DNA from 2 places in the Pseudomonas sp. 25 R 14 genome. Region 1 is predicted to be linked to the other one. Evidence: predicted binding sites of a transcription regulator. Region 1 holds the regulator's gene; the other holds the start of a gene.

The links. Region 1 encodes sigma-54, which starts transcription at its own class of promoters, with help from an activator protein. Its sites were predicted from a motif close to ANTGGCATNNANNTTGCTNT; they were not measured.
Region 2: a site for sigma-54 is predicted at 2,010-2,029, ahead of glnK (P-II family nitrogen regulator). Genes of this name have one in related genera too.

Annotation. Positions count from the first base shown of each region.
Region 1 covers NZ_CVTS01000065.1:306,847-310,258, reverse strand. Annotated here, with positions in the region: gene ptsN (PTS IIA-like nitrogen regulatory protein PtsN) at 1-440, opposite strand, end outside; gene raiA (ribosome hibernation-promoting factor, HPF/YfiA family) at 453-758, opposite strand; gene BFQ03_RS24655 (RNA polymerase factor sigma-54) at 834-2,327, opposite strand; gene lptB (LPS export ABC transporter ATP-binding protein) at 2,512-3,237, opposite strand; gene lptA (lipopolysaccharide transport periplasmic protein LptA) at 3,237-3,412, opposite strand, start outside.
Region 2 covers NZ_CVTS01000049.1:29,606-33,017, forward strand. Annotated here, with positions in the region: gene BFQ03_RS16970 (ammonium transporter) at 92-1,429, opposite strand; gene glnK (P-II family nitrogen regulator) at 1,464-1,802, opposite strand; gene BFQ03_RS16980 (accessory factor UbiK family protein) at 2,223-2,483, shown strand; gene BFQ03_RS16985 (YifB family Mg chelatase-like AAA ATPase) at 2,692-3,412, shown strand, end outside.

The DNA of each region.
Region 1 (3,412 bases):
ACAACCTGATACAGCGCTTCGTTGGTGCTAGCGCTGCGCAGCTTCTTACGTACTTCTTCACGGTCGAGCATGCTGGCGATCTGCCGGAGCAGCTCCAGGTGTGCATCGGTAGCGGCTTCCGGGACCAGCAGGACAAACAGCAGGTCAACCGGGGCGCCATCGATGGCGTCGAAATCAATGGGGGCCTCCAGGTGCAGCAGGGCGCTGACCGGGGTTTCGCAGCCTTTGAGGCGGCAGTGTGGAATGGCGATGCCGTTGCCAAAACCGGTCGAGCCGAGTTTTTCACGAGCAATCAGGGCCTCGTACACATCTTGCGTATCCAGCTCAGGCACTTCGCGGCCGATCAGGTTGGCAATCTGTTCGAGGGCTTTCTTTTTACTGCCGCCCGGCACGTTCACGAGGGAACGGCCGGGGGTCAGGATGGTTTCAAGTCGAATCATGGGTGGGGAGTGTTAGCGGCCCGTGCCTTGAAGAAGGCTCTGCTGCTTTTCCTTATGCTTTTTGATTTGGCGATCCAGCTTGTCGGTCAGGTCATCAATGGCGGCATACATGTCTGAATGCTCGGCATTGGCGACTACTTCCCCGCCGGGTATACGCAAGGTGGCTTCGATTTTCTGCTTCAGCTTTTCGACAGACATGATGACTTGCACATTGGTGATCTTGTCGAAATGCCCCTCAATTCGTTTGAGTTTTTCGCTGATGTAGGCGCGCAGCGGTTCGGTCACTTCCAGTTGGTGTCCACTGATGTTGACTTGCATACAGCTTCTCCTTCGTTGCCAGTGCATAAAGCGGCGGGTAGGAATACCCGCCACTGGAACGCTGTGGCCCGCCCGTCACATCAACCGTTTACGCTCGCTGGAAGGCGCGATCCCAAGGGACTCGCGGTACTTGGCGACGGTTCGACGGGCGACCTGAATGCCTTGTGCCTCCAGTAAACCAGCGATCTTGCTGTCACTCAACGGCTTTTTCTGATTTTCCGCGGCAACCAGTTTTTTGATGATCGCGCGGATCGCCGTGGACGAGCATTCGCCGCCTTCGGAGGTGCTGACATGGCTGGAGAAAAAGTATTTCAGTTCATAAATTCCCCGTGGGGTATGCATGAACTTCTGGGTGGTTACCCGGGAAATGGTCGATTCATGCATGCCAACCGCTTCGGCAATATCATGCAGTACCAGCGGTTTCATCGCCTCGTCGCCATATTCCAGGAAGCCGCGCTGGTGCTCGACGATCTGGGTAGCCACTTTCATCAGGGTTTCGTTACGGCTTTGCAGGCTCTTGATGAACCAGCGCGCTTCCTGCAACTGATTGCGCATGAACGTGTTGTCGGCACTGGTATCGGCCCGGCGTACGAAACCGGCGTACTGCGGGTTGACGCGCAGGCGCGGCACCGACTCCTGGTTCAGTTCCACCAGCCAGCGCTCGTTGTCCTTGCGCACGATCACGTCGGGGACGACGTATTCGGCTTCGCTGGACTCGATTTGCGAGCCGGGGCGCGGGTTGAGGCTCTGTACCAGTTCGATAATCTGGCGCAGATCGTCTTCCTTGAGCTTCATCCGGCGCATCAACTGGCTGTAGTCGCGGCTGCCCAGCAGGTCGATGTAATCGGTGACCAGGCGCTGGGCTTCGGCCAGCCATGGGGTCTTGGCCGACAACTGGCGCAGTTGCAGCAGCAGGCACTCGCTGAGGTTGCGGGCGCCGATGCCGGCAGGCTCGAACTGCTGGATGCGGTGCAGGACTGCTTCGATTTCGTCCAGCTCGATATCCAGTTCCGGGTCGAAAGCCTCAAGGATTTCTTCGAGGGTCTCGTCCAGGTAGCCCTGATTGTTGATGCAATCGATCAGGGTCACGGCGATCAGGCGATCGGTGTCGGACATCGGGGCGAGGTTCAATTGCCACAGCAGGTGGCTCTGCAGGCTCTCACCAACGGAGGTGCGGGTGGTGAAGTCCCACTCGTCATCGTCGTTGCTGGGCAGGCTGCTGGCGCTGGTCTGGTAGACGTCTTCCCAGGCCGTATCCACCGGCAGTTCATTGGGAATGCGTTCGTTCCATTCGCCTTCTTCCAGGTTATCCACCGTGGGTGCGGTTTCCTGGTAGGACGGCTCCTGGACGTCGGTATTGGGTTTTTGCTCGATGTTGTCGGCCAGCGGGTCGGCGTTATCGAAGTCGTCGCCTTCTTCCTGGCGTTCGAGCATCGGGTTGGACTCCAGGGCCTCCTGGATTTCCTGTTGCAGGTCCAGGGTCGACAATTGGAGCAGGCGGATGGCCTGTTGCAGCTGCGGTGTCATCGTCAGCTGCTGGCCCATTCTCAGGACTAGCGATGGTTTCATGGCAGGGGCTTAACACCTTATTCGCCGGCGCAATGCGCCATCCACGACAGGGCGCGTGAGCGCCAAACATAAGCAAATTATATGCCTGATATCGGGGGCTTTGCCTAGAGCGCGGTAACAATAAAAATAATGAGGTTTTTATTGACTCCCGCGCCTGATGGCGAATGTCCTGACACCACAGTGTTTACAGGCGGAATTCGTGCCCCAGGTACACTTCCTTGACCAGTTCGTTGGCCAGGATGGTAGCGGAGTCACCTTCGGCAATCAGTTGGCCATCGTTGACGATGTACGCGGTTTCGCAGATATCCAGGGTCTCACGCACGTTGTGGTCGGTGATCAGCACGCCGATCCCCTTGGCCTTGAGGTGATGGATGATCTGCTTGATGTCGCCAACCGAAATCGGGTCGACACCGGCGAAGGGTTCATCGAGCAGGATGAACTTCGGTGCAGTGGCCAGGGCGCGGGCGATTTCCACACGACGACGCTCGCCGCCGGACAGGCTCATGCCGAGGTTGTCGCGAATGTGGTTGATGTGGAACTCCTGCAACAGGCTTTCCAGCTCTTGGCGGCGTCCGTCGCGATCCAGTTCCTTGCGGGTTTCAAGGATCGCCATGATGTTGTCGGACACTGACAGTTTGCGGAAGATCGACGCCTCCTGGGGGAGATAGCCGATACCGGCCCGTGCACGACCGTGCATTGGCTGATGGCTGACGTCCAGGTCGTCGATCAAAACACGGCCCTGGTCAGCCTGGACCAGGCCGACGATCATGTAGAAGCAGGTGGTCTTGCCGGCACCGTTGGGGCCAAGCAGGCCGACGATCTGGCCGCTGTCGATCGACAGGCTGACGTCGCGCACGACCTGACGGCTTTTATAGGCCTTGGCCAGATGCTGGGCTTTCAGGGTTGCCATTACTGGGCCTTCTTCTTCGGCTGGATAACCATGTCAATGCGCGGACGTGGCGCGGTGACCTTGGTGCCATTGGCGCGGCCGGCAGTCGCAACTTGCTTGACGGTGTCGTAGACAATTTTCTCGCCTTCGGTCGAGTTACCGTCGCTGCTGATCACTTTGGCACGATCAGTCAGTA
Region 2 (3,412 bases), on a different contig from region 1:
AACTCGGCACAAAAAATCTCACACGCGTTCATGACAGCAAATACCAGACAAAAAAATGCCCGGCAAGCCGGGCATGTTTTTTCAAGCGTACTTACAAGTTGTAGCCGCGTTCGTTGTGCTCCGCCAGGTCCAGGCCAACAGCCTCTTCCTCTTCGGTCACCCGCAGGCCAATGGTCAGGTCCAGCGCCTTGAGAATCACAAAGGTCACGATACCGGTATAGATCACGGTGAAACCAACGCCCTTGGCCTGGATCCAGACCTGTGCGGCAATATCGGTCACCGTGCCGAAGCCACCCAGGATCGGAGCCGCGAACACACCGGTGAGGATTGCGCCGACGATACCGCCGACACCGTGCACACCGAAGGCATCCAGGGAGTCATCGTAGCCCAGCTTGCGCTTGAGGCTGGTGGCGCAGAAGAAGCAGATCACACCCGAAGCCAGGCCGATCACCAGGGCACCCATCGGGCCCACTGTACCGGCGGCCGGCGTAACGGCCACCAGGCCGGCAACCACACCAGAGGCAATGCCCAGGGCGCTTGGTTTGCCGTGGGTGATCCACTCGGCGAACATCCAGCCCAGCGCCGCAGCAGCGGTGGCGATCTGGGTCACCAGCATCGCCATGCCGGCGGTGCCGTTGGCCGCTGCAGCGGAGCCGGCGTTGAAGCCGAACCAGCCGATCCACAGCATCGCGGCACCAATCAGGGTGTAACCCAGGTTATGCGGGGCCATCGGGGTGGTCGGGTAGCCTTTACGCTTGCCGAGCACGATGCACGCTACCAGGCCAGCCACACCGGCGTTGATGTGCACCACGGTGCCGCCAGCGAAGTCCAGCACGCCCCAGTCCCACATCAGGCCGCCGTTGCCGCTCCAGACCATGTGCGCGATCGGCGCATAGACCAGGGTGAACCAGATGGCCATGAACAGCAGCATGGCGGAGAACTTCATGCGCTCAGCAAACGCACCGACGATCAGCGCCGGGGTGATGATCGCGAAGGTCATCTGGAAGGTGATGAACACCGCTTCCGGGAACAACGCCGCAGGGCCTGTGATGCTGGACGGAGTGACACCCGCCAGGAACGCCTTGCCCATGCCGCCGAAGAACGAGTTGAAGTTGACGACGCCCTGCTCCATGCCAGTCGTGTCGAACGCAATGCTGTAGCCGTAGACGACCCACAGGATGCTGATCAGACCGGTAATGGCGAAACACTGCATCATCACGGAAAGAATATTCTTGGAGCGGACCATGCCGCCGTAGAACAGCGCGAGGCCAGGGATGGTCATGAACAGCACCAGCGCGGTAGCTGTCAGCATCCAGGCGGTATCGCCGGAATTGAGGACTGGAGCCGCCACTTCGTCTGCCGCCATGGCCAGGCTGGGCGTTACGATGGACAACAGGGCTCCTAGCCCTGCGAATTTACGCAGAGTCATATTGTTTTCTCCTGGGGCGTTGGGGTTTGGCGGCTTAGATTGCGTCGGTATCGGTTTCGCCGGTACGGATGCGAATAGCCTGTTCCAGATTGACCACGAAGATCTTGCCGTCACCGATCTTGCCGGTGTTGGCCGCCTTGGTTATCGCCTCGATAACCCGATCAAGATCCTTGTCGTCAATGGCGACATCAATCTTCACCTTCGGCAGGAAATCGACTACGTATTCCGCGCCGCGATACAGCTCGGTATGACCCTTCTGCCGACCGAAGCCTTTGACCTCAGTGACGGTAATGCCCTGCACGCCGATCTCGGACAGTGACTCGCGTACATCGTCCAACTTGAACGGCTTGATGATGGCAGTGACTAGCTTCATGAAAACTCTCTCCCGAATTGGTGGACTTGCCCCAGGAAAACAAACCCGTCTCAAGTCTAAGCGCAGTGCCTGGCTTTGTAACGCATCGTCGCCTCGGCAATTGCCTTTGCGACGCCAGCTAACCGTTGGTGACGAAACATGTACCCTGGTCCGTCAGCGCACTGCATTCGTCACAGCGACTGCATCAGTGCATGGGTCATGATCGTCTAAGCAGAAACCTTGCCAGCTCCGTAAAAATCACTGAAATCAATCCGTTGCCGGCTTACGTCCACCCATGGGCCCGTGCAGCGGCCTGGATACGCACAAAAACAGTGCACCACCATTCAGGCCAATGCGCGAAAATCGTGCGCAGGGCACATGAAAAAGACTATAGGCACTGCGTGATACACTGCCGGCCAACTGTTTTCCGGAATGTTTCCCATGCTCGCGCCCAAAGACCTCCTCGACGCCCTGAGCGGCCACGCCTCTCGCCTGTTCAGCGGCGACACCCCGCTGCCCCGCAATGAAATCGAAAGCCAGTTCAAGGCCTTGCTGCAAAGCGGGTTCAGCAAACTGGACCTGGTCAGCCGCGAAGAATTCGACAGCCAGATGGTCGTCCTGGCCCGCACCCGTGCACGGCTGGAGAGCCTGGAAGCGAAGGTGGCGGAGCTGGAAGCACGGTTGAAGCCCAGCGAGCAATAACACGCCGCCCCTGTAGGAGCGAGCTTGCTCGCGAAAAACCTGAGAACGCCGCGTGCATCCAGAAGCCCCGCGTTATCGTTGACGTTTTTCGCGAGCAAGCTCGCTCCTACATGGATACGTTCTGTAAAACCTGCGCACGGCATCCTCCCCTCCCTCGTCTACCCTTGAAAAACCCGCAGGAAGCGGTCGCCCATTTCAAGGAACGAGCATGTCCCTCGCCATCGTCCACAGCCGCGCCCAGATCGGCGTCGAAGCCCCTGCCGTCACGGTCGAAGTGCATATGGCCAATGGCTTGCCGTCGCTGACGTTGGTGGGCCTGCCGGAGACCGCCGTCAAGGAAAGCAAGGACCGCGTGCGCAGCGCCATTCTCAACAGCGCGCTGCAGTACCCCGCACGCCGCATCACCCTCAACCTGGCGCCCGCCGACCTGCCCAAGGACGGCGGGCGGTTTGACTTGGCGATTGCCTTGGGGATTCTCGCGGCCAGTGTGCAGGTGCCAGCGCTGGAGCTGGATGACGTGGAGTGTCTTGGCGAACTGGCCCTGTCCGGCGAGGTGCGAGCGGTGAAAGGCGTATTACCGGCGGCCCTGGCTGCACGCAAGGCCGGGCGCACACTGATCGTGCCTCGGGCCAATGCCGAGGAGGCGTGCCTGGCCTCCGGGCTGAAGGTGATTGCAGTGGATCACCTGCTGCAAGTGGTGGCACACCTGAATGGGCTGGTGCCGATCGAACCTTACAAGTCCGACGGGTTGCTGTACCTGAACAAGCCGTACCCGGACCTGAGCGAGGTGCAGGGCCAACTTGCCGCCAAGCGCGCGCTGCTGATTGCCGCAGCCGGTGCCCACAACCTGCTGTTCAGCGGACCACCCGGCACCGGCAAGACCTTGCTCGCCAGCCGCCTGCCCGGCTTGCTGCCACCGCTGAGTGAAC